One region of the Stenotrophomonas sp. Steno-C17 genome, then DNA from elsewhere that is predicted to be linked to it. Evidence: riboswitches for the same ligand, from Rfam matches in the RefSeq annotation. Region 1 holds a riboswitch; the other holds the start of a gene.
What was found. A riboswitch is a leader RNA that binds a small molecule or an ion and turns the genes downstream of it on or off. The one in region 1 is predicted to bind cobalamin.
Positions count from the first base shown of each region.

Region 1 (3,399 bases):
GGCGCGCTACATGCAGATTCTTTCGCCCACGCTGTGCCGCGCACTGGCCGGCCGTGCGATCAACATCCACCACAGCTTCCTGCCCAGCTTCAAGGGCGCGCAGCCGTACCACCAGGCGCACGCACGCGGGGTCAAGATCATCGGCGCCACCGCGCACTACGTGACCGAAGACCTGGACGAAGGCCCGATCATCGAACAGGACGTGGCCCGCGTGGACCACGCCATGACCCCGCGCGACCTGGTGCGGCTGGGCAGCGATACCGAATCGCAGGTGCTGGCGCGCGCCGTGCGCCGGCATGTCGAGCACCGCATCCTGCTCAACGGGCACCGCACGGTGGTGTTCCGCTGACAGCGGGGGGCGTGGCCGCCGGGCATGGCCCGGCGCTACCAACCATAACCTTGGGTAGCGCCGGGCCATGCCCGGCGGTCGCGCGTCAGATGATCGCAATGCCCGCCTTGGCCAACGCCTCGCGCACCATCGCGTCGTTGGCATCGGTCACCGGCTGGGTCAGCTCCCACAGGAACTTCACCCGGAATCCGGCCTTGGCCGCATCCTGCGCGCTCCACAACACGCAGTAGTCGCGCGCCAGGCCGCACACGTGCACTTCGCGGATGCGCCGCTCATGCAGCCAGCCGGCCAGCCCGGTGGCCGGGCGGTCGCCGTCCGGGCCGTGGTTCTCGCGGAAGGCGCTGTACGAATCCACCTGCGGCCGGGTGCCCTTGCGCAGGATCAGGTCGGCCACGTTCCAGTCCACGCCCGGGTGCAGCGCGGCGCCGTCGCTGCCCTGCACGCAGTGGTCGGGCCACAGGGTCTGCGGCTGCGCGTGCAGCAGGATGGTCTCGAACGGACGCGTGCCCGGGTGCTGGCTGGCGAATGAGGCGTGCCCCGCCGGGTGCCAGTCCTGGGTGGCCACCACCGTGCGGTAGCGGCGCTGTGCCAGCAGTCCAGAAATCGGCGCCACCAGCGCATCGCCGTCGGCGCAGGCCAGCGCGCCGCCAGGCATGAAGTCCGGCTGCAGGTCGATCACCAGCAGGGCGACATCGGCGGGCAGGGCGGTCATGGCAGATCCACTACAACAGAAGGGGGCGACCAGCGTGGCCGCCCCGTGCGTGCACGTCAATCGCCCTTGGCCGGTTCCGCATCCTGCCCGTAATAGAGCAGGCCGATCTTGATGCGCTCGCGGCCGGTTTCGCGGCGGTGGCGGTTGGCATCGCGCAGCGAGTACACGCAGCCGCAGTATTCCTGCTGGTAAAACTGCTCGCGCTTGCTGATCTCGACCATGCGGCTGGCGCCGCCGCCCTTGCGCCAGTTGTAGTCCCAATACTGCAGGCCTTCGTAGCGCGACGCAGCGCGGATGCCGCAGTCATTGATCTGCGCCATGTTCTTCCAGCGCGAAATGCCCAGCGACGAACTGATGGTGTCGTAGCCGTGCTCGTGTGCGTACAGCGCCGTGCGTTCAAAGCGCATGTCGAAACACATGGTGCAGCGGATACCGCGCTCGGGCTCGTTTTCCATGCCACGGGCGCGGCTGAACCAGTTGTCGGTGTCGTAGTCGCAGTCGATGAACGGAATGCCGTGCTGCTCGGCGAAACGGATGTTCTCCTGCTTGCGCAGCTCGTACTCCTTCACCGGGTGGATGTTCGGGTTGTAGAAAAAGATCGCGTAGTCGATCCCGGAGGCGGTGATCGCCTCCATCACTTCACCCGAACAGGGGGCACAGCAGGAATGCAGCAGCAGGCGCTTGCCGTCGGCGGGCAGGGTCAGGGTGGGGCGTTGGAGCTCGGTCATCGTCGGGTGCGTGGCAGCGTGGGGAACGGATCGGGCCGGACACCGTGAACAGGACGCACGCGGCCACACCGCCCGCACGCGCAGGACGACGATGGCCCCGGCACCCTCCCCGCGGAGAGTCCAGGTCGAGTCAGGGGACGGTCGTGTCCCCCGGCCGGGGCCGGTATTCGGGCTGATGGACACGGGCCGCAGCCCACCTACTCCCTGCCGCTTCCCAGGCATGCGCCCAGTGCTCTTGGCAGGCTTCGTTTCCATTCACCGCTGCGGGGCAGCTCCGGAATGGGCGCGCCAGGCGCCTTCACCGGATTCCCGTTTAAATCCCTCCCTGCGCGTGAACGCCTGGAGGGATACCTTCGGCGCGCCCACGGTGGACGCGTTGGCGGCGCGGGTCAAGGGGGTTGGGGTCAGAGTCCGTTGCGCTGCAACGGGCTCTGACCCCGGTCGCTATGCACCTTCAGCGTCCCGCCGCCGCCCGCGCGCGGATGTCGTCCAGCCGCTGGTCGCACAGCAGGCGGCCGTTCTCCCACACGGTCACCATCGCGTCCTCGAAGCCGGCCGGCAGCGTTTCGTCACCGCTGGGAGGCAATGCCACCGTATGCAGGCTGCCGTCATCCAGGTGCCGCAGCAGGCGCATGCGGCCGCGCTTGCTGGCCTTGCCCGCATCGGTGATCGGGTCCTTGTAGACGTCGATCCATTCTCCGTCCACCCGCGCGGCCGAGCACTTCAGCGCGAACTTCTGCGTATCGCGGTCCAGCCGCTGCAGCAGGGCGCCGCCCATGCCGAAGGCCACGTTGTCTGCGGCGTAGCCGTCGCCGGTGATGCGCAGCAGGATGGCGCGGATCGTGTCCGGGTTGATGCCATCGCCCTGGATCACCCGCACGTGGTTGAGCACGCGGTAGCCCTTGCCGTTGATCGTGTGGCCAAAGGCCTCATCCAGGCGGCGCAGGCTCTCGGCCACCACCTCCACCGGGTCGCCCGAATCGGGGCGGATGACCAGGGTCGCGCCCGAGGCGATCACTTCATCGCGCAGGGTGGTGCCCCAGTGTTCGCTGATGGCGTGGTAGATGTCATAGCTGTCCGACACCACCGCCACGATCGCGCCGGGTCTGCCGAACTGGCGCAGCATGTTGCGGTAGGCCTCGACCTCGCGATCGCGGCCCCAGCTGGTGATGGTGCTGTGCTCGGCAGCGGGAATCGAATAGCCGGCCATCGGCGCGTGGTAGTGCGCGCGGGCCAGGCACAGCGCCGAGACGGTGTCGGTGCCGAGGAAGTTGACCAGGTGCGCGGCACCGCCCAGCGCGGCCGATTGCAGGCTCGACACACCGCGCGCGCCGAAGTCGTGCAGCTTGAACGGCAGCTGCCCCTGCGGGTCATCGCTGGTCTGCTGCAGGAAGCCGCTGATGGTCTGCCGCGCGTGCCAGCTGATGGTGGCCACGGTGACCGGGTACCACACGCGCAGCAGCAGGGTTTCCAGGTAGGAAGGCACCCAGAACGCGGCCGGGTCGGTCGATTCGATGGTCATCAGCGCCTGGTGCGTGGGTACCACGCTGCCCTCGGGCACCGCGCGGATACGCACCGGCAGGAAGCCGCCAAGGCGGTCGACGATGTCG
Region 1 is NZ_JBWJPD010000010.1:30,650-34,048, forward strand. It holds gene purU (formyltetrahydrofolate deformylase) at 1-349, shown strand, start outside; gene pncA (bifunctional nicotinamidase/pyrazinamidase) at 435-1,061, opposite strand; gene AC06FA_RS10675 (epoxyqueuosine reductase QueH) at 1,118-1,789, opposite strand; cobalamin riboswitch at 1,948-2,141, opposite strand; gene AC06FA_RS10680 (nicotinate phosphoribosyltransferase) at 2,244-3,399, opposite strand, start outside.

Region 2 (3,399 bases), on a different contig from region 1:
ATTCGCTGCCGCAGCGCAAGCCCAGCGGTGAACCGCTGCGGCACATTGCCGCGCACTTCAATCTGCCGGTGGCGCAGTGTCTGATGGTGGGCGATTCGCTCACCGACTACCGCGCCGCGCAGGATGCTGGCATGCCGATCGCGCTGGTGCGCTACGGCTACCCGCGCGGCCTGGATCTGGACACCGCACAGGCCGTGGCCGTGATCGACGACCTGCGCGATCTGCCGGGGCTGGCCGCCGACCTGCCGACGGCGTGATGCATCGATAGCGCCGGGCGTGGCCCGGCGCTACCGCGCGCGCATCAACCGATCACTTCGGCTGGTAACGCACGCTCAGCTGGTACTCGCGGCCCGGCTGGTTGAGCCAGGCAATGGTCTCGTACTGGCGGTCGAACACATTGGCCACGCGCGCCAGCACCGACCACGCCGGGGTGAGCGCGTACTCGGCACGCAGGTCCAGCAGGCCATAGCCGCCCACCTTCACCGCGTTGTCGGCATCGTCGAAGCGCTTGCCGGCGCCCTGTACGGTCACACCGGCGCGGAAATCACCGAAGCGGCGGTCCACGTCCAGGCGGGCGGTCTGCTGCGCGCGGCGCGCCAGCCAGTTGTCGTACTGGCCGCTGCCTGCGGTGCGGTTGCGCGGGTCGGTGAAGCTGAGCTGCGCATTGATGTCGAAGCCGGCCAACACCGCGCCGCCGGTCAGTTCCGCACCGCGGATGCGCGCCTTTTCCACCTGCTGCATCATGAAGGTGGCCGCGTCGTAGGTGATCAGATCGTCGATGCGCGTTTCATACACATCCAGGCCCCAGTGCCAGCCCTGGCCGTGCTGGGAAACACCGATGTTGGCGCTCTTGGATTCTTCCGGGTCCAGCGTCGGCACGCCGCTCCACGGGTCATACAGATCGCTGAAGGTCGGCGCCTTGAACGCGGTGCCATAGCTGGCATTCACGCGCAGCCCGTGGCCCAGTTCCATCGCCCAGCCCAGGCTGCCGGTGGCATGGTTGCCGAACTGCTGGTTGTCGTCGTTGCGCGCGCTGGCCTGCAGCTGGTGGCGGCCGAAGCGGGCCTGGTACTGCACGAACACGCCGGTGTTGCGGCGGCTGTCCACCAGGTAACCGGCGCTGCTGCCGTCCAGGTTGTCCTGGCTCCAGTCCACGCCGGTGCTGAGCAGTTGGCCGTCGGCCACGCCGATGTCGGCCTGCAGTGATGCACTGTCGCGGTGCGTCTGCGCGCTGCCACGGACACCGAAGTCACCGAAGTTGTCCGACTCGTTGTCGCTGCGGCCGACATTGGCGGTCAACGCCAGGCGTTCGGACGGGGTGTAGCGCAGCTTGCCGGCCAGCACCTGCTGGCGGGTTTCCGAATAGTTGTAGTAGCCGTCGTAGTGGTTCTGGCCGTCAGCGCGCAGTGCGCTGCCTTCCACGGTCCACTGATCGTTGAAGCTGTAGCCACCGCGCAGGCTCTTGGACAGATTGCGGTAGCCATCGCGATCGGGTTCATCGGCAAAGCAGCCGGTGAACAGGGTGGCCGAACCGCGGCAGGCATCGATGCCATCGCTGTGCTGGTAGGCAATATCGGCGCCGAACCAGCCGTTCTCACCGCTGCCGCCGATGCCGCCGCTGGCCTGGCGCAGGCCATTGCTGCCACCGCCCAGCTGGAAATGCGGGGCGAAGCTGCCGGCATTGCGACGGGTGAAGATCTGGATCACGCCACCGATGGCGTCAGCGCCGTACAGGCTGGACTGCGGGCCGCGCACGATCTCGATGCGTTCGATCTGCGCCAGCGGCAGGTCCTGAAACATGGCCAGGTTCAGGTCGGCGCTGTTGATGCGCACGCCGTCGACCAGCACCACGGTGTGCGAGGAATTGGTGCCGCGCAGGAACAGCGAGGTCTGCTTGCCCAGGCCGCCAGCGTTGGTCAGGTTGATGCCGGCGCGGCCAGCCAGCAGTTCCTGCAGCGAGGTCGCCTGGCTGGTTTCGATCTGTTCGCGGTCGATCACCTGCGCCGGTGCGATGCTGTCCTGCAGGGCGATCGGGGTGCGGGTGGCGGTGACCAGGATGGGGTCGAGCGCATCGGCGGCTTCATCGGCCAGCGCCAGCGCGGGCAGGGCGGCCAGCACGGCCAGGGACAGCAATCGGGACTGCAGCTTCATCGGGGGAACTCCGGGTGCCGCGCACGCCCGCGCGGCGAAGGGGAGGAGCCACGAGGGCAGGCACGCGCCGATGCCGCAGCCCGTGCTGCAGTCATCCAGCGCCATGCCCACCGCATCGCGACCTGAGGCTTCCGGGCCGGTCTCCGGGCTTGCCGCCTGATGGCACCAAGGCCATCGCCCAGGCGCCTTCCCGTGCGCGCGGCACAGTGGCGTGTTGCCTGGAACTGACGTGCTTACCGTTGCGGGGGCAGCGCCGGCCTGGCGTGTTGCCACGCGTCACCGGCTTCCCGTTTCAACCTGCCGGCCAAGGCCGCAGGTCACCTGGAAGTGCGCGCAGTCTACGCCATCCCCGCCAACGCGTAGAGTCGAGCTTGCTCGACTGCCTTTGCGCCCCCGTAGAGTCGAGCTTGCTCGACTGCATTTCCCGTACCCGTAGAATATCCCCTCGCTCCCGTGGTGCCGTTGCCGATGTCCCGCTGTTTCCCGCAGTTCCCGCGTTGCCTGCCCAGGACGCGCGCATGATCCTCGATCTGGTCCGCCACGCTGCCAATGGGCGCGATGAATTCCTCGATGGCCGCAGCGATCCGCCGCAGCTGGCCCGTCTGCCGCAGGAACTGGTCGATGCCTACGCCGCGCAGGAATGGCAGCGGGTGATCAGTTCGCCGCGGCTGCGTTCGCTGCACACCGCGATGGCCCTGGCCACCCCGCGCGGGCTGGACGTGGACGCCGACGAGGAATGGGAAGAGCTGGATTTCGGCGACTGGGATGGGCAGAGCCTGTTTGATCTGCCCGAAGACGCGCTGGCCGCGTTCCATGCCGACCCGCATGCGTTCCCGCCGCCGCACGGCGAAAGTTGGGGGCATTTCGAGCGCCGCATCGCGCGCGCGCTGGACCGCCTTCTGGACGAAGAGGACGCCGTGCCCACCGTGGTGGTCAGCCATGGCGGCCCGCTGCGCATGGTGCTGTCGCTGGTCTGTGGCCTGCCGCTTTCGCTGTGCTGGGCCCTGCGCATCGACCACGGCACGCGTCTGCGGGTGTGGGTCGAGCGCGGTGAAGTGGGGTTGGTGGGCGAACTGCTGGAACTGCAGCAGCCCTGAGTGCGTCGCCGGGCATGGCCCGGCGCTACCCGACGAATACCGGGCCACGCCCGGCGGAGACGCGCGCACACCGGTAGCGCCGGGCCATGCCCGGCGAGCGCGGCGCCCTCAATCGTCGTCGGTGCTGTCGGTCGTGTCGTCGTCGTCGTCG
Region 2 is NZ_JBWJPD010000006.1:173,437-176,835, forward strand. It holds gene gph (phosphoglycolate phosphatase) at 1-257, shown strand, start outside; gene btuB (TonB-dependent vitamin B12 receptor) at 310-2,151, opposite strand; cobalamin riboswitch at 2,269-2,491, opposite strand; gene AC06FA_RS07920 (histidine phosphatase family protein) at 2,670-3,248, shown strand; gene AC06FA_RS07925 (TfoX/Sxy family protein) at 3,357-3,399, opposite strand, start outside.
Region 2: it holds a riboswitch for cobalamin, as region 1 does, so the genes downstream of both, btuB (TonB-dependent vitamin B12 receptor) here and AC06FA_RS10675 (epoxyqueuosine reductase QueH) in region 1, are expected to answer to the same signal.